Regions from separate parts of the Priestia sp. JNUCC 25 genome, predicted to be linked through region 1. Evidence: predicted binding sites of a transcription regulator. Region 1 holds the regulator's gene; the other holds the start of a gene.
What was found. The regulator LexA, encoded in region 1, represses DNA repair genes until DNA is damaged. The targets are predictions, from matches to a motif close to CGAACATATGTTCG.
Positions count from the first base shown of each region.

Region 2: JNUCC25_RS09100 (malate synthase) is a predicted target of LexA. The motif match lies at 4,430-4,443, and genes of this name have one in related genera.

Region 1 covers NZ_CM132211.1:3,895,162-3,905,565, reverse strand. Annotated here, with positions in the region: gene glnA (type I glutamate--ammonia ligase) at 1-27, shown strand, start outside; gene JNUCC25_RS20570 (N-acetylmuramoyl-L-alanine amidase) at 767-1,801, shown strand; cyclic di-AMP (ydaO/yuaA leader) riboswitch at 1,993-2,134, shown strand; gene JNUCC25_RS20565 (APC family permease) at 2,297-4,123, shown strand; gene JNUCC25_RS20560 (cation diffusion facilitator family transporter) at 4,232-5,209, shown strand; partial or broken gene JNUCC25_RS20555 (glycosyltransferase) at 5,248-5,802, opposite strand; gene JNUCC25_RS20550 (magnesium transporter CorA family protein) at 5,835-7,280, opposite strand; gene lexA (transcriptional repressor LexA) at 7,492-8,109, opposite strand; gene yneA (cell division suppressor protein YneA) at 8,256-8,585, shown strand; gene JNUCC25_RS20535 (YneB family resolvase-like protein) at 8,639-9,307, shown strand; gene JNUCC25_RS20530 (DUF896 domain-containing protein) at 9,377-9,607, shown strand; gene tkt (transketolase) at 9,775-10,404, shown strand, end outside.
Region 2 covers NZ_CM132211.1:1,784,797-1,795,200, forward strand. Annotated here, with positions in the region: gene JNUCC25_RS09070 (YitT family protein) at 1-153, opposite strand, end outside; gene JNUCC25_RS09075 (hypothetical protein) at 694-897, shown strand; gene JNUCC25_RS09080 (hypothetical protein) at 1,035-1,526, shown strand; partial or broken gene JNUCC25_RS09085 (MerR family transcriptional regulator) at 1,970-2,167, opposite strand; gene JNUCC25_RS09090 (cold-shock protein) at 3,261-3,461, shown strand; gene JNUCC25_RS09095 (cold-shock protein) at 3,702-3,905, opposite strand; gene JNUCC25_RS09100 (malate synthase) at 4,531-5,385, shown strand; gene JNUCC25_RS09105 (hypothetical protein) at 5,689-5,868, shown strand; gene JNUCC25_RS09110 (hypothetical protein) at 5,895-6,083, shown strand; gene JNUCC25_RS09115 (darcynin family protein) at 6,905-7,270, opposite strand; gene JNUCC25_RS09120 (ZIP family metal transporter) at 7,414-8,139, opposite strand; gene JNUCC25_RS09125 (hypothetical protein) at 8,325-8,768, shown strand; gene JNUCC25_RS09130 (amino acid permease) at 9,086-10,404, opposite strand, start outside.

The DNA of each region.
Region 1 (10,404 bases):
CGTGACCAATACATGAGCCAATATTAATTCCTAAAAGTCCGAGAGATCGTTTATACGTTCTCTCGGACTTTTTTGTTTTTCATAATGAATAATATTCTGCATGCGTATATTAAATATCGAACTAAGCTGTTCATAAAACAAGTATAGCTGCCTGTCGTATAATTTACGGGAGGCTTTTTATTGTTTTGTTATATACAGGAAAGAATTTGGTTATATGAATTAAAAAGGATAATCTTTTTGTCTCATTGAATCTATATGTAAAAGTAGTGTATAACAGATAGAGAGATTGTTTATGTGTTCACTCTGCACTGTATTTCAGTATAACTTCAGAGAATTTTCAGCCAGGCACAGTATCGATAGAAAATACTGTTGGAGAGGAATGTAAGGAAAATGAAAGAAGGAAATTTCTTTAAAGGTTTGGTCATAGGAATTTTAATAAGCATTCCAATTTGGATTATTCTCATTGTTGTAGGTGTTCTTCTTTTTAAATAGGCTTATGACGATAATAGAATAGACAAAACTTTCCTTGCAGTGTATACTTTAAATGAAAATGATAATTATTATCATTTAATCAACGAATCAACACTCTGCATATAGCTGTCACTCCTTGAGAGCTATCCTTATTCAGTATTCTGTCTATAAAGCAGAATAACCCGTTGCCATTGGGCAGCGGGTCTTTTTTTTAGTGATTTTTCACCTGCTAGGCTAGTATACGTAGCACTTTTTGCCCCCTTGCATATGTTAACAATAAGGAGGGACAAGTAATATGAAAAAAATCTATCTTGATGCAGGACATGGTGGGGCAGATGCAGGAGCAGTTGGAGCGAATGGACTGTATGAAAAAAACTTAGTTTTAAAAATTCAACAATATTTAATAAGCTATTTAAATAGCACCTACAGTGACTTTACGATTAAAACCACTCGTACCACAGATACTTTTTTATCGTTATCTCAGCGCGCTTCTCAAGCTAATTCGTGGGGAGCAGATGCATTTATGTCTATTCACGTAAATGCCGGTGGAGGAACAGGGTACGAAGATTATGTTTACAGAAGCGCTAGCAATGCCAGTAAAACGTTTCAATCAATTGTCCACGGCCAAGTACAGCCAACGCTGCTATCGTATAATCATCCGAATCGCGGTCGAAAGTCAGCCAATTATGCGGTGCTTCGCTTAACAAATATGCCCGCAGTACTAACTGAAATAGCTTTTATTGATAACCGCACCGATGCAGCACTTCTCCAAAACGAAGCTTTTTTAAAAAGCATGGGTGAATCGTATGCAAAAGGAATTGCCGTCTATTTGAATTTACCCCGTCGTGCAGTTCCAAACCCAAATCCAACACCAACACCAAATCCATCACCTTCTGAACCAGGTACAAAAACGTATACGATCAAGCAAGGAGATACGCTGTACAGTATTGCACAGAAGTACAATATAACAGTACAAGCGCTTCAAGAAGCGAATACAGGGCTTTCTGATCCTTTAACACTACAGGTTGGAAAAACAATTGTTATTCCTTCAGGGACTTCACCAAACCCATCTCCAACACCACCTGCTGAACAATATCCACTTCCCAATGGAATTTTAAAGCAAGGTGATTCTGGAGAAGCCGTGAAACAGCTTCAAAGAGCATTAAACGCAGTTAATTTTAAAGTAGGGTCAGTAGACGGAATATATGGAGTTCAAACGAAAGATGCAGTAAGACGTTTTCAGCTTGTGTATCTTCCTTATGATGTAGATGGCATTTATGGTCCTCAAACGAAAAACAAGCTAGCAGCCGTTTTAAAAGCAAAAAGTTAAAGCAAAAAGGTCTTCTGTAAGCGAGCAGAAGGCCTTTTGTTTTTCTGTTAAAAGCGCCTTAAGTACTATTTTATGGTTTACGTAAAATAATGCTTTACAAACCATTTGTACGGGAGTATATTATCTAAGAACAAAGGATAGTTATGAAAGAAACATGTTATCGATCATACCCTTTAACCGAAAATTATATTGACCTGTTATCGCTTAATTCGTCAGAAGTGGGGGACCCAAATTTGTGCATTGTCACTTGGGGTGAATCCTTTTTTAAAAGGTAGGGCTACTCTCATAGCCCGAATCCGACAGCTAACCCCATAAGCGTTTTGGAGAGGAGGTTTAAGCTGTGTAAAAACGCTGAGAACCCTTAGTGTTTTTTTTGTGCGCTTTTTTAACATAAAAAGGTATTTTTTAGGAATGATATCACTTGTTCGTGAACTTGTAACGGAGCTTAGCAATGAATAGTAAATAGTAGCTAGGCAATCATCGGAGGGAAATTGCGTGAACTATTCAGTTCTCAAAAGATTATTGATTGGAAAGCCGCTTAAAACAAAAGAGTTAGGCGATCAAAAGCTTAGTAAGCTTAAAGCACTGGCTATTTTATCTTCAGATGCCTTATCTTCAGTGGCTTATGGAACAGAACAAATTTTGATTGTACTTGCAACAGTCGGCGTCCTTGCCTATTGGTATTCGATTCCAATTGCGATTGGGGTATTGGTACTCCTGACGGCTTTAATTCTTTCATATCGTCAAATTATTTATGCGTATCCGCAAGGCGGAGGAGCTTATATTGTTTCGAAAACCAATTTAGGAGAAAATCCTGGGCTTATCGCTGGGGGGTCACTGTTAGTAGATTATATTTTAACAGTTGCCGTGAGTGTTTCAGCAGGAACCGATGCTTTAACTTCGGCTTTTCCAACGCTGCATCATTACAATGTAGTAATTGCGTGTTTGCTGGTGATTTTTATTACCGTTTTAAATTTACGTGGTGTAACAGAATCCGCTTCTGTATTAGCTTATCCGGTTTATTTATTTGTTATTGCTCTTATTTTGTTAATAGCGGTAGGCTTGTTTAAAATAGCGACAGGTCAAGTTTCACCTGAGCTTCATCCATCTCTCGGTACAGTAGTGCCAGGTATTAGTTTGTTTTTATTATTAAAAGCTTTTTCGTCAGGCTGTTCGGCATTGACAGGTGTAGAAGCTATTTCAAATGCAGTGCCTAACTTTAAAGAGCCAGGTGCAAAAAATGCTGTTCATACATTAATGCTGATGGGCGGTATTTTAGCCGTTTTATTTTCGGGCATCACGTTTTTAGCTTATTGGCTTGGCATTTCTCCAAAAGCAGATGAAACGGTTGTATCACAAATTGCATCGAGTGTGTTTGGACGAAATGGATTTTATTATTTTATTCAAGGCACAACAGCTCTAATTCTAGTGCTAGCAGCGAATACGGGCTTTTCAGCTTTCCCTTTGCTGGCTGTCAACTTATCGTCTGATAAATACATGCCAAGAATGTTTCAAATTCGTGGCGATCGACTAGGCTATTCAAATGGAATTGTGACCCTTGGAATTGCTTCTATTGTCTTAATTGTAGCTTTTAAAGGAGCGACTGAACAATTAATCCCTCTTTATGCAGTTGGAGTGTTCATTCCATTCACGCTTTCTCAAACAGGCATGATTGTCAAATGGCTTAGAGAAAAGCCGGCCGGCTGGCAAGGAAAGCTAATCATTAACTTAATTGGTGCGCTTATTACCTTAACTGTGCTAATCATTTTGTTTACAACGAAGTTTTCACAAGTATGGTCCGTGCTCATTTTCTTACCGGTTATTGTCTATATTTTTCATCGCATTCATACGCATTATGAAGCGGTAGGAGAGCAGCTTCGCATTAAGCAAGGAGAAAAGATTGGAAAGCTTGAAGGAAGTGTGGTCATTGTTCCTGTAGCAGGAATGACAAAGGTAGTAGAAAATTCATTAAATTATGCAAGAACGATTGGCGATACCGTTATTGCAGTGCATGTGGCCTTTGATCGAGAAAGCGAAAAGAGAATGGAAGAGAAGTGGGAGAAGTGGCAGCCTGATATTCGTATTGTTACGTTTCATTCTCAATACCGCAGCTTAGTGCGGCCGCTGTTTCGATTCATTGATATGGCCGAGGAAAAAGCGCGGGAAAACAATATGGCTATTACGGTCGTTATTCCACAATTCATTACGAAAAAAAGCTGGCAAAATATCCTTCACAATCAGTCCAGTCTGCTGTTAAAAGCACATTTGCTTTACCGTAAAAACGTAATCGTTACAACTGTACCGTACCGTTTTAAAAAATAATGAAACATGACTAAAAACCTCCAACTTGTATGTTGGAGGTTTTTAATTTTTAAATTCACATACACTAACCGTAATCGAATCTCATAAAGGCGCAAACGGAGGGATTGTATGAGTGAATTAATTAAGTTATTGCGAAAAGGAAATAAATCGGCCATGATGGCCGCTATAGTGAATACTATTATTTCCATTATTAAAGGGATTGCTTTCGCTTTAACAGGGAATGTAGCGATGTTTGCTGAAACGATGCACAGCTTAGGGGATGCAGCAAATCAGTTTTTTGTTTTTATAGGTTCGGCATTAAGTAAAAAAGCCCCGACCAAACGATTTCCAAACGGATTTGGCCGATTGGTTAATCTTGTTCTATTAGGAGCGGTTCTTGTAGTAGGAATTATGGCGTTTGAAACGATTAAAGAAGGATATCACCACATTCTTCATCCGACGAAGTCTTCAGGCTTTATTTTAAATATTGCAGTACTTGGCATCTCGGTGTTACTTGAAATGTTTGTTCTATTTAAGGCAATGAAAGAAATTTTGCACGATGTGGGGATAAACCCTGCAGAAACAAATGTTTTTGCGCAAAGCTTTGTTCATTTAAAGAAAGCCAAGCCAGCAACTAAACTTGTTTTTATGGAAGATCTGGTAGCTACTGGAGGAGGCGTATTGGCTTTAATCGCCGTTTTTATTTCGCGATTTACGCCTTTTCATCAAGCTGAAGGAATTGCTTCTATTTTAATTGGTCTTATGATGTTTTTTGTAGTAGGACGAGTCTTTTTAGATAATGCTGCTGGAGCGCTTGGCGAAGCGGATAAAGAAATGGAAATGAAAATTGGCGCGATTGTCATGCAAGATGTACAAGTGCGTGATATTCAAACGTTAATGGTGATGAAAGAAGGAGAAGAGCTTCACGTTGAATTAAAAGTAGAAATTGATCCTGTTTTAACAGTGGCAGAAGCTGATGATATTAAAGATCGTCTGGAAAATCGTATTTTACAGGAAAAAGGAGTAACGGATGTCATTATTGAATTTGATGAAGATGATGGAATTCCGGACTGGGTGCCAAGTGATTTACAGCTTCAAAAAGAATAAAAACAAGGAAGAAAACAGCTGTTTTCTTCCTTGTTTTTTTAGCTATATACTTTTTCACGTACGTTTGGAGAATCTGTTGAAGCTTTCGAGAAGTTAACGGTTTCACGTACAACGTAAATAGGTCTATTTTTACTTTCATCGTAAATTCTTGCGATGTATTGTCCGACTAGTCCTAAGCCAAGTAGCTGAATACCGCTAAAGAAGGTGATAGCTACCATAATAGAAGTCCAGCCAGGCTGAATGTTTTTACCTATCAGCCAAACAACAATCGAATAACTTAAAACTAAAAGTGATACAAAAACCGATAACCAGCCAATAACCATTACTAAACGCAAAGGCTTCGTTGAAAACCCAATAATTCCATCTGAAGCAAACTTGATCATCTTTTTTAAAAGATATTTTGTTTCACCAGCAAAGCGTTCATCGCGCTCATATTCTACATATGTTTGCCTGAAGCCAATCCAAGACATCATTCCTCGTACAAAACGATTGCGTTCAGTCATTTTTTTGAATACATCCGCTACTTTTCGGTCGATAATACGAAAATCTCCCGTGTCTTTACGGATTTCGATATCGGACATATAATTTAAAAAGCTGTTTGCATCCATACGTATGCGAACAGCTTTTATGTTTTAAACCGATCTTTTAATAAATTCCATAGGGAACTCACTCCGAGACTAATGCTGATCAGAATTCCTGATAGAGCTACTATTAAAGCGATATATTCAAAGATAGAAAACTGCTTCATACTATCCCAATGGATGTTTCCCTTTAGTTTGCTAATAACTAAATTCATTCCGTAAATACCGGAAAGAACCGTGTAAATCGTTAAAATTAATAATAAGTAATTGTGACGCTTGGCTGCGATTTTCTCTTGATTTTGGTACAAAGTACCAAGGGTTTCTTTGACTTCTTGATAAAGAGAATTGATATGAAAGATTTTTTTAAAGAGCTCAGAAAACTCTTGACCTTCTGTGCGAGAGCTAATTTCTAAAAACAAATATTTACCTGAAAACACGGTAATAGAGCGGATTAGTCGTTCAATGCCCTCTGAATTTTTATGAAACGTGAGCTGAGAATATTCATAAGATAGTTTTAGCAACACGATTTTATAGAAAAAATGTAAAAATAAATTATAGTAATGCTGGCCAAATAGATGATTCATCAAAAGCTGATCCGTTTTAGAGTCTGTCGATTTAGAAATACACGAAAACACATGGTCTGTTATGACGTAATAGGTTTCAGGAGCCCATCTGGAATACACGTGTTTAGTATTATACGTTTTAATATACTCATGATTGTGTGCAGAAATAAACGCTTTCCCGCCAGGCGTATAGCTATTTAGCTGTCCAGTACGAAATAAAGTTGTGGAATTAATCTCTTGCTCTTGATTTACCGTTACATAACTTAACACAAACATCCGTTCATCGATAAAATAAGGAAGGCTCCCAACGTGCTGTTCACGTGTGGCTTCTTTCTTGATGTGTTCGTTCAAAAATGGCGCGAGCTGTGAAAAAATATAATCTTGCACTTTGCTATAGCGATGATGTTCATAGGTAATGGTGGATCCATGCTCTTCAGCAAGCTTCGGTTCTAATACACGAAAATGATTCATGAACTCTAAAATATCATCATAGGTGTAATGATTATGGCTCATCTCAGTGCGAATGGTCATGACGCCAATTTCAAAAGGACATAAAAAAACATCCACAGACAGCACGTTGCTAGACACGGTGGTGGAGGAAGTGTGTAACGTAATGGCATGGTCTATTTTTTTTGAAAATCTAAGCAACCCTTCTTTTTCGCACGAGTCAGGGAATAGAATGCATTCAATGTAAGGAAGAAAATATTGATCCAGGCTATCATGAGATACGTAATATTGTTCTCCGTAGTATTCTTTTTCTAAATGTTTGTTTTGAATGGAAAAAAACTCGAACAAATTTGCTTCCAGTGCATGAACAAGCTGCTCTTTATTTTTTCGGTCAAAGGAAAAAGGAAAAAGAAACATGTTCATTGCTTTGGTAGGTACAATGGTTTGAAATGGTTCTGTTTTCCTTAGTGTATTGGTCATAAACTACATCCTTTTTATAGTCGGTTGTATTTCCTTGTAAGAGTCGAGGAAATGCAGATAGAAAGTAAAGGGTAAAACAAGCTTTATAAAAACCGTTCTACCTGCCTGCGATGATTCAACGTATCATTTATAATATGCCAATTTTTTTAGAAAACAAACGTAAAAAAACCAACTAACATCATGATTAGTTGGTTTTACATACAGTGTCTGATTAGTGAATAGTGCGATATACACCAGTTACTTTTCCTAAAATCGTTACGTGGCGAAGAATAATAGGCGCCATCGTTGAATTTTCAGGCTGTAAACGAACGAAATTTTCTTCTTTAAAGAAGCGTTTTACCGTTGCTTCGTTGTCTTCGGTCATAGCGACCACAATATCTCCATTATTAGCTGTTTGCTGCTGACGTACGATTACCATATCGCCATCTAGAATACCTGCTTCAATCATACTTTCTCCCATAATTTCAAGCATAAATACATGATCATCTGGAGAAACGAATTTATCTGGAAGAGGGAAATATTCTTCCACATTTTCAACGGCTGTTATAGGAAGCCCCGCTGTTACTTTACCAATAACAGGAACATTAATGACATTGCTTTTAGGGATGTTTACTTCGTCTAGTTGAAGAACTTCGATTGCTCTCGGTTTTGTTGGATCTCTGCGAATTAACCCTTTGCTTTCTAAACGAGCTAAATGCCCGTGTACAGTGGAGCTAGAGGCTAATCCTACCGCTTCCCCAATCTCGCGAACAGAAGGCGGATAACCTTTTAATTTTACTTCGTGCTTAATAAAATCTAGTATGTCTTGTTGACGTTTTGATAGCTTCATATTTTTCACCTCGATTTTAGCTATTCTTTAGGTGAATTATACCACGTGATGTGTCAATATACAAACATAAGTTCGAAGAATTCCATTGACAGAAACAAATGTTCTCACTAAAATAAGAACATATATTCTGATAGGGGGATCATAATATGCAACAATTCTTACATTCTATGAAACATTACGCTATTTTTTTTGCAGTTATCGCTGCACTTACATATGTATTGACGCTGGTTTTAGGAGCGGATAAAGTAGATTTAGACAAATATTCAACGGTTACTATTACAAAAGGAGATACGCTTTGGGACTTGTCCAACAAGTATCATAATCACCATCATTTGACCACCAATGAATTTGTCAAATGGGTTGAAGACGTCAATGATTTAAACTCAGACACTGCCCAGTCTTTATCTCCTGGAGATAAATTATATATTCCTGTTTTAAAAAAAGAGTTACATAATCAAGTGGCAATTGAACAGTAGTGTGTAACGGCCGTTCCTGAATATTGTTAGAAGCCGAAAAGGTCGTGATAAAAGTGGATGCCATTATTTATTGCCGTGTCAGTACGGATAAAAAAACCCAAGAAACATCTTTACAGCGCCAGCAAGAAGAATTAAAAAAGCTTGCTGATCTTCACCATCTAAAGGTGAAAAAAGTCGTGATGGAAAAAGCAAGCGGATATGATGTAGACAGAGAGGGGATTTTGGATGTTCTTCATACAATGAAAGAAGAGAAAATATCTGTGCTGCTCATTCAAGACGAAACACGATTAGGCAGAGGAAACGCCCGAATTGCGCTGCTTCATGCTTTTCATAAAGAAAATGCTACAATCTATACGATTAGTCATCAAGGCCAGCTTCAGCTTTCAGAATCTGACTCAATGGTGTTAGATATTATTAGCTTAGTGGAAGAGCATCAGCGGAAATTACATAATGCTAAAATTAAAAGAGGAATGAAAAGAGCCGTAGAAAACGGTTATCGTCCGCAGCAAAATTTAAAAAATCAAGGAGTTAACTCGGGAAGAGAAAAAAAAGAAGCGCCGATTGAAGAAATTGTCCGCCTTCGTCATAACGGCTTAACCTTTGCTGAAATTTCAGTTACGCTAAAAGGTTTTGGTTATAATATTTCAAAAGCGACGGTACATCGTCGCTATCAAGAGTACCAAGACAGTGCTCAATCTCTTGATAAAACGAAAGAGATTTAGTAAGATGACTACATGTTGCCGGAACGGTTCGGTAATTTTAATTATTGATTATAAGGAGATAGGTTTTATATGCTATCAAAAGATAAACTTGCTCGTATTAATGCTCTTTCAAAAAAGGCAAAGGCTGAAGGGCTGACAGAATCTGAAGCGAAAGAACAGCAAGAGCTACGTCAGGAATATTTAAAAGTTTTCCGACAATCTATGACAAATCACCTTCATACGATTAAAGTTGTGGACGAAGAAGGTAAAGATGTTACGCCTAAGAAGTTAAAAGAGAGTAAAAAGAAGCGTCTTCACTGAGACGTTCTAGTAAAACTAGAGGGAGAGTTCCCTCTAGTTTTTTGTATAATTTTAATAAGGCACACAAAAACTGTGAAAGTGGAAATTTTTTTGGTTCAAGTATTGTACAAATAAGCAAATCATTAGTATGATAACATATGTACATAGTTTTGAAAGGAATGAAGAGTATGACACAACGTATTGAAGATCTTTCGATTGCAACAATTCGTACTTTATCAATCGATGCGATTGAAAAAGCAAATTCAGGTCACCCAGGTATGCCAATGGGAGCTGCTCCAATGGCATATACATTGTGGACAAAATTTATGAACATCAATCCAAAGAATCCAAACTGGTTCAACCGTGACCGCTTTGTATTATCAGCAGGACACGGATCGGCACTATTATACAGCTTGCTTCATTTAGCTGGATATGACTTATCAATTGAAGACCTTAAAAACTTCCGTCAATGGGGAAGTAAAACACCAGGTCATCCAGAGTTCGGTCATACAGCAGGTGTTGATGCAACAACCGGCCCACTAGGACAAGGTATTGCAATGGCTGTTGGTAAAGCAATGGCAGAACGTCATTTAGCTGAAACATACAACAAAGAAGGTTTAGAAATTGTAGACCACTTTACGTATGGTATTTGTGGTGACGGAGACTTAATGGAAGGTGTATCTGCTGAAGCAGCTTCATTAGCGGCACACTTAAAATTAGGACGTTTAGTTGTTTTATACGATTCAAATGATATTTCTTTAGACGGAGATTTAGATCGCTCGTTCTCTGAGAACGTAGAAGATCGTTTCAAAGCTTAC
Region 2 (10,404 bases), 2.1 Mb from region 1:
TTCAAAATAATAGTGAAGGATGAGAGCAATCCCAATTGTTCCCCCATCTAACAAATAATGAGGAACTAAAAATCCATTAATTCCTATACTTAACAATAAGCTTCCGACTAGAACAACCAGTATTTTCTGAATAATAATCACCTTTTCAGTCAATTTATCTCTTACTATATGTATAAGCTTTAGCTAGCTGTCATGAATGTTTTTATCGGAAAAGCGCTTTTTAATTTTATAGATCAGGGAAGTTATAAAAAATACGGATTCAGAGCTGAAAGTATTCTGACTACACTATATGTTTTCATTCTTTATCAGGCAACTTGCCTAAATTGAATACTTTTTTATCATTTGAGCAAACTACTCAAGATGTCTGAACGGCGTCTTCCACTGCAACCTTGTAAGAAAGAAAGCTGCCCTCCCTGGCAGCTTTCTTTCTTATCGATTATCTAGGAATAAAATTCATTAGTGTAACTACACTATTCATGATGATTAAAGTCATCAATAAAAACATAGTTTGCACTAGAAAAAACTACTGCTGTCCCAGTAGTTTTTTCTATTTTTAGGTAGTTTGTTTTTTAAAGGTCAAAAAGTCATAGCACTTTAAAAACAGGCATATGATTTATAAAGACCTCAACGTGCTTATAAATTGAATTAGTAGATAACCCTTGAATGTATTGATTCAAATGAAAGGGTGTATATATGAAAAAGTTACTATTTATCGTGGTATCTCTCTTAACTATGATTGCTTTGTTTGCATGTAATAAGGATTCTGAACATAAGCAGATGAAACACGACATGGCAAACATGGACCATAACGATTCTTCAAAAGAAAAACAACAAGTTGCAGTACAAACCGATTGGAAGTTCAAACATTATCTTCAGGCTAATACAACCAACAGTTAACAATCACAATCAAAGATAATAAAGGGAAGCCTATTTCCGAATTTGAGGTAAATCACGAAAAGAAAATGCATCTGATTGTTGCAAGCAAAGACTTGTCAAAATATCAACACATCCATCCTACTTATAAGGGAAAAGGTGTGTTCACAGTACCTGTTACGTTTACTCAGGGAGGATCATTTCAGTTAATTGCTGACTTTGTACCGAAAGGACAATCGGATACAGTTCAAATGCATACGGTTTCTGTTAAGGGAAATACACCAGCTCCTGTTAGCCTTACACCTGATAAGAAATTAGTAAAAGCTGTTAATGGGAATCAAGTGTCTCTTAAAATAGATAGCCAGCTAAAAGCGAATCAGGAAACTATGCTAAATTTTCATTTTGAAGACGCTCAAACCAAACAGCCTATTCAGGATTTACAACCATACCTTGGAGCTGTAGGACACGTTGTCATTCTAAATCAAGACGCAACAAAATATCTGCACGTACACCCGATGGATGAAAGGGTAAAAGGATCTAATGCTATGTTCCATACAACCTTCCCTTCACCTGGCATCTATAAAATTTGGGGAGAGTTTCAGCGCAGTAAAAAAGTCTTTATAGTTCCATTCGTAGTGGAAGTTAGTAAATAACTAAAAAAGAATCTATCTCTGTGAGTTATTCGTCAATCATTCTTTCTGTATAAACTACTTCAGATAAATTAGATCACCCAAAATACATTTATATTACAGCAAGGAATTACTGTTGAGGGACAGTAGTTCCTTCTATTTTTTGACTCTATAACCTATGAATGTTCAGTTAACATAATACCTCTTTACGGTACACAACCTAAAAAGGAACCCTTATGGGAGTAAGGGTTCTAACAGAGTCATTTTTATAGAATATGCAAATTTTTATACATTCTTTATGTATCAATGTTTCTCTCTAGGCTAAATGGTAATGGGATGCATAAAAATCTTGTTTTATATACACTTATAAAAATTAAAATGAAAATAATCCATTAAATATTGAAGATACGGATTGAGTAAACATGAACAAAGACTGAAAGAACAAATCAAATTTACCTATTTTAAAATAAATCCTTACGCAATTCTCGTGTTCGAACCCCATCTTCAATTTTTTCTGCGATGTCCATTAACCTTTCAATGTCGGAAAAGGAATACATTCGGGTACCTGAAGAGTTTCGTTTCGGGAAAATAAGCTCTCGCTCTTCATAATAACGAACTTGCCTTTCTGATAAACCTGTCATTTCAGTAACGATTTTTATAGTCATAACTTTCTCATCTAAATATGGATGATTTTTAGTCAAGAATATCCTCTCCTATTTCCATGCTTTATCAGTATATATGTTATTAACTTTTGGATTGTATATAGAAATGAAGTTTATTAAATATAGCACGTTATAAATACTTCTTGATGAAAGGCGTTTGTAGTTCTTGAGAGTGACATTAGGTTAACTAATTTCAAAAAGCAAGTGTTTCAAAATCAATAATAAGAAGAAAATAAGAGCTTCTAAATTGCTCAAATTTATGTCGAACCATTTATTATATGTAAAACCAAAGTTCATTCCCTCAGAGAGCGTTTCTCTGTATATTTGAAATATATTTTAATTTGATTACTAATGAAATATGTGGATACGGTGCAACCTATATCATTCTAGTCATTTTCATTCCGATAAATAAAAAGACTTGCTTTAGATAGAAAGCAAGTTGAAAGAAGGATAATCACTTTGGTAATTCCATTATAATCCAATGATTATATTGAATCATTAAAATATGGTTAAAAATAAATTAAAAGTAAATTAATTCATAAAAAAGTATTAATTAACCTTTTATTTGAGTTTCGTTAAAGCAATTTTATTAATTCCAATAAATTTTTTAACTTTATTCCTTTAGTGTTTGAATAAAGTATAGAATTAGGAGTCCGAAAAAGTATACTTTTTCGGATGGGATAGCTGTTTTTTAAGTCATTTTTTCACAATCCCAAAAAGTGTACTTTTTGAGACTATCTATATTGGGCAACCTTAACCATAAATTAACTATACATAGTTAAGGGGATTTTGGTGCATAAGTGTTGAAATGTTGTACTGATAAGCTACCAGAAGAAGATATTCTTTATTTCGCGGGTCATTGTCCACTCGTTGCAATTCTGAGCGTTTCTCATAATACTGTTTTTTGTGAAGGAATGGAAAAAAGCAATTATTTGCTATGAATATCTCTATGTGTTACACTATACTTAACTTATTTTTGTTCGGTATAAGATTGAGAGAAGAAAAAACCTTAAACAGAAGTTTTTATCTTGAAATAGTATGATTGAGCAAGAGAGGTAATACATTTGTGGAGTATTCCACAGCAGGAGGCAATATTATGACACAAGGTACAGTAAAATGGTTTAATGCAGACAAAGGTTTCGGTTTCATTGAAATCGAAGGCGGAGACGATGTATTCGTTCATTTCAGTGCTATTCAAGGTGAAGGTTTCAAATCATTAGAAGAAGGTCAAAAAGTTACTTTTGATATCGAGCAAGGTCAACGTGGAGCACAAGCTGCTAACGTTCACAAAGCATAATTAAAAGTGATAACCAAAAGGACTCCTTATGAAGGAGTCCTTTTGGTTATGGTCTTATAATTAGAAAACCATGATTTATCTACTATTAGTTCAATAGAAAACCCAGGCTTTAAAAAAAGCCTGGGTTTTAGACAAGACGATCGATACAAGGTATAACTAGTTATAACATACAATAGAAATAGAAAGCAAATGCAAATGAATTAACTATATTTTCAATTAAATTAAATAATTTGGTACAAATTATCTTCGATGGGGATTAAGGGGGATTTTATTAATAAGCCGTTCTCCAGCTTCCATGTGATTTCCACACAAAGGGCATTTTTGGTGGTTGTCGTAAGAGAAATCTTTTCTCATCCAGCCCTTACAATCTTCTACCGTACATTCCCAAACCTCTGTTTGTTCTTGAGCTAAAGGTTCTTGATTTCTTTTGCCGTAATAATACATACTAACATCACTACTCCTCATATTACATTATAGCTTATAAAGGAGTAATAATCATTTATATGAATTGGTGTTTTTTTACCACTTTATTTTCATTGAATAATGCACGGAATTTGTGATATGAGAATTTCTAAACACTTGGTAATAATATTCATATCTTCTTCTTTTGCTTTTTACTTGTAACACTTACTGTAGTAGTACATCCCTAAACTAAGCCTCCAACGTAATGAGGGTTAGTTTAATGGTGGAATCATTTCGCTTATCACCGGTAATCAAGTTGTTATTTATAGGGACTTTCCAGAAGTTTCGTGACTGGTTGGAGACTTTTATTTCGAGTTATTATAAATAACAAAACTCCATTTTACCTCAAATTAAAATATATTGTCAATGAAAAATTTGTAATATTTTCAAAAAATGTTATAATAGTTTTACAATTGTTTTTTCGATCGTATTCCAAATTCCGCTGTGTTTTTTTCAGATAGAATTATGGATACATTTTTTCAATACTTTTTTAAACTAAAAAAACTCAAACAGTTGTGTGAGCTTTAAAGGTAAGTTAGTTGAATAAAATTATTAATTTACTATCTAATAGTAACCGAGTTTTTATTCTACAAGGAGGTCTAGAATAATGAATCTAATCAATAAGAAAGTTACACACAAGCTTTTTGGGATAGGTAGTATAGTTAAATATAATGATTCTAGTATTGAAATACATTTCGCATCGGAAAATAAAAAGTTTGTTTTCCCCGATGTATTTGGAAAGCATCTAAAACTGCATGATAAAAGTGTTGCTCATTCACTCGAAAAAATTATAGAAAAAAAGGAAATGGAACACAACGAGGAAGAACGGAAGAAGGAAGAGGAAAAAAAACTACAACGAAAAAACCAAGAACTTCGCTGGGGACTTGAAAAACTTATGAAAAATCATAAACTTCATTCGGAATCACAAATGGCTTTTTGGTGTGACACAGAAGAACAGAATAGTTCTCTTTTAGAGTGGAAGGTTTTTTCAGGCGTAATAAAAAGCGGTAATAACAAGGGGAAGCCAACCAAACCCATCCGTTTGCACCAAAATAGTGCTGTCTTGTTAACAGCAATAGATTCCAGTATGCCTGAAAAAGACAGACGTATCTTAGGCGTCTATATGGTGAATGAAGGTTTTATCGGTAAGCTTTGTGAAGATGGATATATTCCTGCTCATTCAAAATACAGACTCCAACTTACAGAACAGGAATCGGATCAGATGCCTTTCTGGAAATATTATGTAAATGAAAGGTCATCCCAAAAAATGACATGGAATACAGGCAAATACCGTTATTTTGATAATTTATGGATGGCTCAAATTTTGCTTGATATAGCTGAGTTGAAAAGTGACCCAAAGGAAAGAGAGCTGGCACAACAATTTTTTGAACATTTTTGTAAAATGAATCTGATAACAGCTGAGGAGTTACCAAAGCCTAATGGCGCATTGATGCGTATGTAAATGTTAGCCCAAAGATAATAGGAATGACTAGGGACTGACACATTTTTTACACCCATCATTAATAGCGAACATTCCTTGGCTCTGTTCGCTAATAAAAAGGCAAGAGCAGAACGTAGGAGAGGTAGAAAAGTGACAGTAGGTCATAAAAAAATCTATATAAAATAATCCTTTACTATTTTATAACTATATACTTTTTGAGCCCATATACCAGAATGAGGAAAATCTATACGGGGTGATGTAAGCTTTTCTCAGCTCTATTATAAGAATAATACGATAATCTTATTATTCTTAATAGGAGAGAAGATGAAGGATATAAGCGTGAAAATATTTAGTAATGGAAAAACAGTAACTATAAGAGTATCGAATGAATTAGTAACAATCTTAAAAAGTCATTATGTAAAAAACATAAAAAGATACTCTTATACGGTTACTAAATATTCAAGTGTTTTTTTCTTTGAAGAAGAATTAATGAAACAAAAATAATAAGTAGATAATGAGGAGATACACCTATGCTTAAATTTAAAGTTATTTTCGAATTTATAAATGGCAGGACAAAGGAATTAAAATTCGAAGCCACATCAAAGAAAGAAGTCATTAGTCATATAACAAAATATGAAAGATTCATTTCGAATGAAAAAGAGCTAGTGCACATCAATTTAAATAACGTGGTACAGTTTATGATTACAGAAGAAAAATAATAATAAAAACTAGGCATCTATTAATTGAGGTGCTTTTTATTTTAATAAATAGACTGATTTAGATTTAAATGACATTTCTGAGAGTAGTAATAAAATTGAGCGGTTAATTAAAGCTCTTCTTAGCTCTTCACTAGATAAAGAGAAAGTTATAGAACAATTAATTGAAATAGAGTTAGAACTTGACCATATTAATTGGCACTATAAAAGCTTACAGGACAAGCAAACGGCAATGTTATTAATATTTACGGCTACCTTCAAAACAAGAATTCTGTAGCCTATTTATAAATAGCTAATGCACCTCACAATATTTATTATGTTAGGTGAAAGTTTATTTAAACTAAGAGATTCAATGAGAAAATATATAGCTTTAGATATACCTATAAACAATGTTAAGAAAGTTATGATAGTTCAATTTAGAGATGAAGTAACTATTTTAATTTTCATGATGACATAGAATCGTTTGATTTAAATGAGAACAAATGGATTGATAGTGAAGAAAAATGGTCTAACTAAAATAGTAACTACATCGTACATGTGGGAAGAAGCCACTAAGATAGCGTGGCTTCTTTTTCATAGTCATAAATAGCATTATATACATGTTAATTAACTAAAAGGTATAAAGGATACAATCTATAATTTACTTTTTATATTTAAATTCAACCCCATTGATGTTTGTTCAGGATGAGTTAATAATTGAATGACAATAGATTGTTGTGAGAGGTAGAAATGATAGGTATGCTATCGTAATAACCCCAAAATATTGTGCAGCCTTTTTTAAATGTAAGATCTATTTCGTCTTCATCTTTTGCTACACTAAGATTTTATTTGTGTTCAGAACCCATTTCTAAGACTTCTTCCTCGAATTTTTGATAGGCATTCTGTACGCCCATCATCACTTTTTTCATTTTAAAGTAACCATTTGAATAGGCATATGTATCACGAATTTCTTCCCACATAAAATGATACATTTTTAAATCTGATGTTCCACAAAAGATGAAATCCGTATAAGTACCGTCTCCAAAGGCATCAGCGTCAAAGAACTTCACTTTAACGTTCTCGCTGTATTTTTCGATTATTGAATATAAATCCTCTGCAAGCTCTCTTCTTTTTTCACGAGGTAATGCTAACCAAGTTGGATAAAATTCTAATAAAATTATAATGCCATGATTTAAGGTGTTTTTTGTCATTGTATTGTCTCCTGTGGTTTCATTATATATAACACTCATTTCTAGTTACCATAATCATGAATGTTCTAATTTTATAAATGATCAGAATGAGGTATAGCTGCATACATTTGTAGTTGTCTTTTTGACACTTAAACTTAATCATTCTAATGGCCATGAAATAATGAAAGGGAATATTGATAAACATAAATAATTACGAATCCTAGCGAAATTAGTAGCCATACATGCAATTTCCTGAAGTGCTTGATGGTATTTCCAATTATTTCATGAAAGATAACAAAAGACAGTGTACCGATTGCTGCACCAGTCGATAAAGCTTGTAGTTTAAGTGAGGAAACTTGTACACTTTCACCAATAAATAAACTGCCTCCTAAGGACAGCGATAGAAGGGCTATAATTAGTAAAAAGAAGGTGTTCGGTATTTTTGCTATAGAGAGGACTGTCATAATTGCCATCCCCTCTGGGACCTGATGTAAAAGGGTAGCTGCGAATACAGAAGCTGATTGGTGCATATCTGTTATTCCAAAGGTAATACCTGTGATGACATTATGAAAAAAGATAGCAACCGTTAATAAGATAAGTGCCTGTAAGGGTGAAATTTCGCTGTTTTGTTTATGCAAAAAGAGATCAATGCATAGCATGATGATATATCCGACTACAATTCCTAATAAAACGCCTCTTAAATCATATAGATGCCAAGTAGACGGAAGGATATCAAAGAACAATAAGCCCAATAAGATTCCACCGCATATAGCATACATAAATTGGATTCTTCCCCTTGCCAGATGGTTTACTAATTTGAGAATTCCTCCTCCTACTAATAAACCCAGTAAAGAACCTAAAGTAAATAAGATATTCATTTCTATATGCATAATTGCTACTTCCTTTCGGCTATATGGTTTTTTACAACTAACCTATTCAAAGGAAAGGCAATCATACCTATGTTTTATAAATGGTTAAAAAAATAAAAGTACATGATATTAACTTAGGAGTAATTTTTAGGTAAATCACTAATAAAAAAGGACATACTAACGTTATCTAAAAAAGAGGTGTTACTATGGAATCTCCTTTTGAAATGATAACCAATGTGGACAAGGTCGAAAATGCTTATTATATAGAAGTGAAACCAGGTGAGTACAATGCAAAGTATTGGAATAAAGAATCGGTCTATTTTGCTGATGAAGCTTTTGCTTATTTCTACACCACGATTTGCAAGTATGTGCCACAGTATCAACCTACCCAAGTGACAGAAATCAAAGCAGAAACATGGCTGAGGATCAGTAATCAGCTGCAAGAACTCGCGTATTTTTTGAGCACTAATCCGCCTATGATTAAACTAAAGAAATGGATTGATTTTAGCAAAGTAGAGGAAACGTACAAACAGTTTGATCATCACAAAAACAAGTACATTAGTGAGTTAATTAACATGATTAACGAATTTACAGTGTGGATAACAAAGGTATGTCAAACACAATCGTACATCACCATTTTGGGCACTTAATGGAAATCGATGTTGCTTATTTTAATCTACAAGCTATGCAGAAAATGAAAGAATTGTTCAAAACGAATATGGCATATTACGCTAAAGGAATAAACTACAATCACAGCGAAAACAACTATAAGGAGATGCAAAGAGTATCTTGCACTTAACAGGCCTTGAAACCTTAGAGGCTTGGAATGAAGAGCAAAAATCCCAAAAACAAATCGTGAGTTAAATCACTAAAAATGCTCTCAGATGAAGCAAGTGATTCTATAAATCAAAAAAAGATACTTTATAAAGTATCTTTTTTTGATTTAAGTTTTTGAAGAATGTAAAATCTAATTGGTATCATTCGGTACTTCAAGAGAAGTAGGTTTGGTGTTCCTTTTGAAAAATGAAAGAATTACCATTACAAGAACGAATGCTACACAAACTATAGAGCTTAACCTATTCGCACTGTCTATGAGAAAGACTATGAAGCTAATAATTAATGTACATGCGGCAAAAAGCGTTAAATAAGGGAAGCCCCAAAGTTTAAAATATGGTTTTTCTTTATATTGAGGACGTAGCTTTAGCTGAGCTAAGCAAATACTAATCCATATAAGAGAAACTGTAAATCCAGGAATAGCTAATAAATAAGAAAAAGCTTTTTCAGGATATAAGTATACGAGGTACGTTCCCAATAATAAAAATAGGACACTGAAAGCTAAACTGTAAACAGGTACGCCTTGTTTATTTACATAGGACAAACTTTTAGGAGCATCTCCGGACTGAGATAAAGAATGAAGCATCCTTGTACAGCCATAAATACCTGAATTGGCTGCTGAAAGGACAGCTGTTAATAAAATAAAGTTCATAACATGAGAAGCCCCTTGAAGCCCGGCTGTTTCAAATACTTGGACAAAAGGGCTAGCATTTGCATCAATTTTATCCCATGGTATCAAGCCACAGATAATAAAAATAGGCAAAGTATAAAACAGAACTACTCTCCACATAACGCCTTTAACTACCCCTGGCAATACCTTTTCAGCATCTTTCGTTTCTGTAATAGTTAAACCAATGAGTTCTGATCCTCCATACGAGAAAATGACTACAAGTAATGTAGAGAAAACGGCTTTCCAGCCATTTGGCATAAAATCACTATAATTATGAAGATAATGAGAAGATGAATTATTGCTTGGCATAATTCCAAATAGTATCGCTATACCTAATAAAATAAAAGCAATAATAACAAAGATTTTAATACCAGCAAACCAAAACTCAATTTCTCCAAAAGACTTTACGCTTGTAGCATTAATTAAAATAAGTACAATTGAACAAATAAGACAAAGAATCCATAAGGGGATAGAAGAAAACCAATATTGCAGAAAACTACCTGCAGCGATGACTTCAATAACGCATACAGTAAGCCACATAAAGCAATAAGTAGCTCCCATTACAAAAGAAAAACGTCTTCCAAAAGCTTTTTGAATTAGATCTTTCATATTGTGGGATGGGTATACAATAGCCATTTCAGCCAAAGCTCCCATTACAATAAGAAGCAATAGTCCAGCAAATAGATACGAAAAGATAACCGAAGGTCCTGCTAATCCAATTGTATCAGCACTCCCTTTGAAAATCCCTGTCCCAATCATTCCTCCAATAGCAATCATTCGAA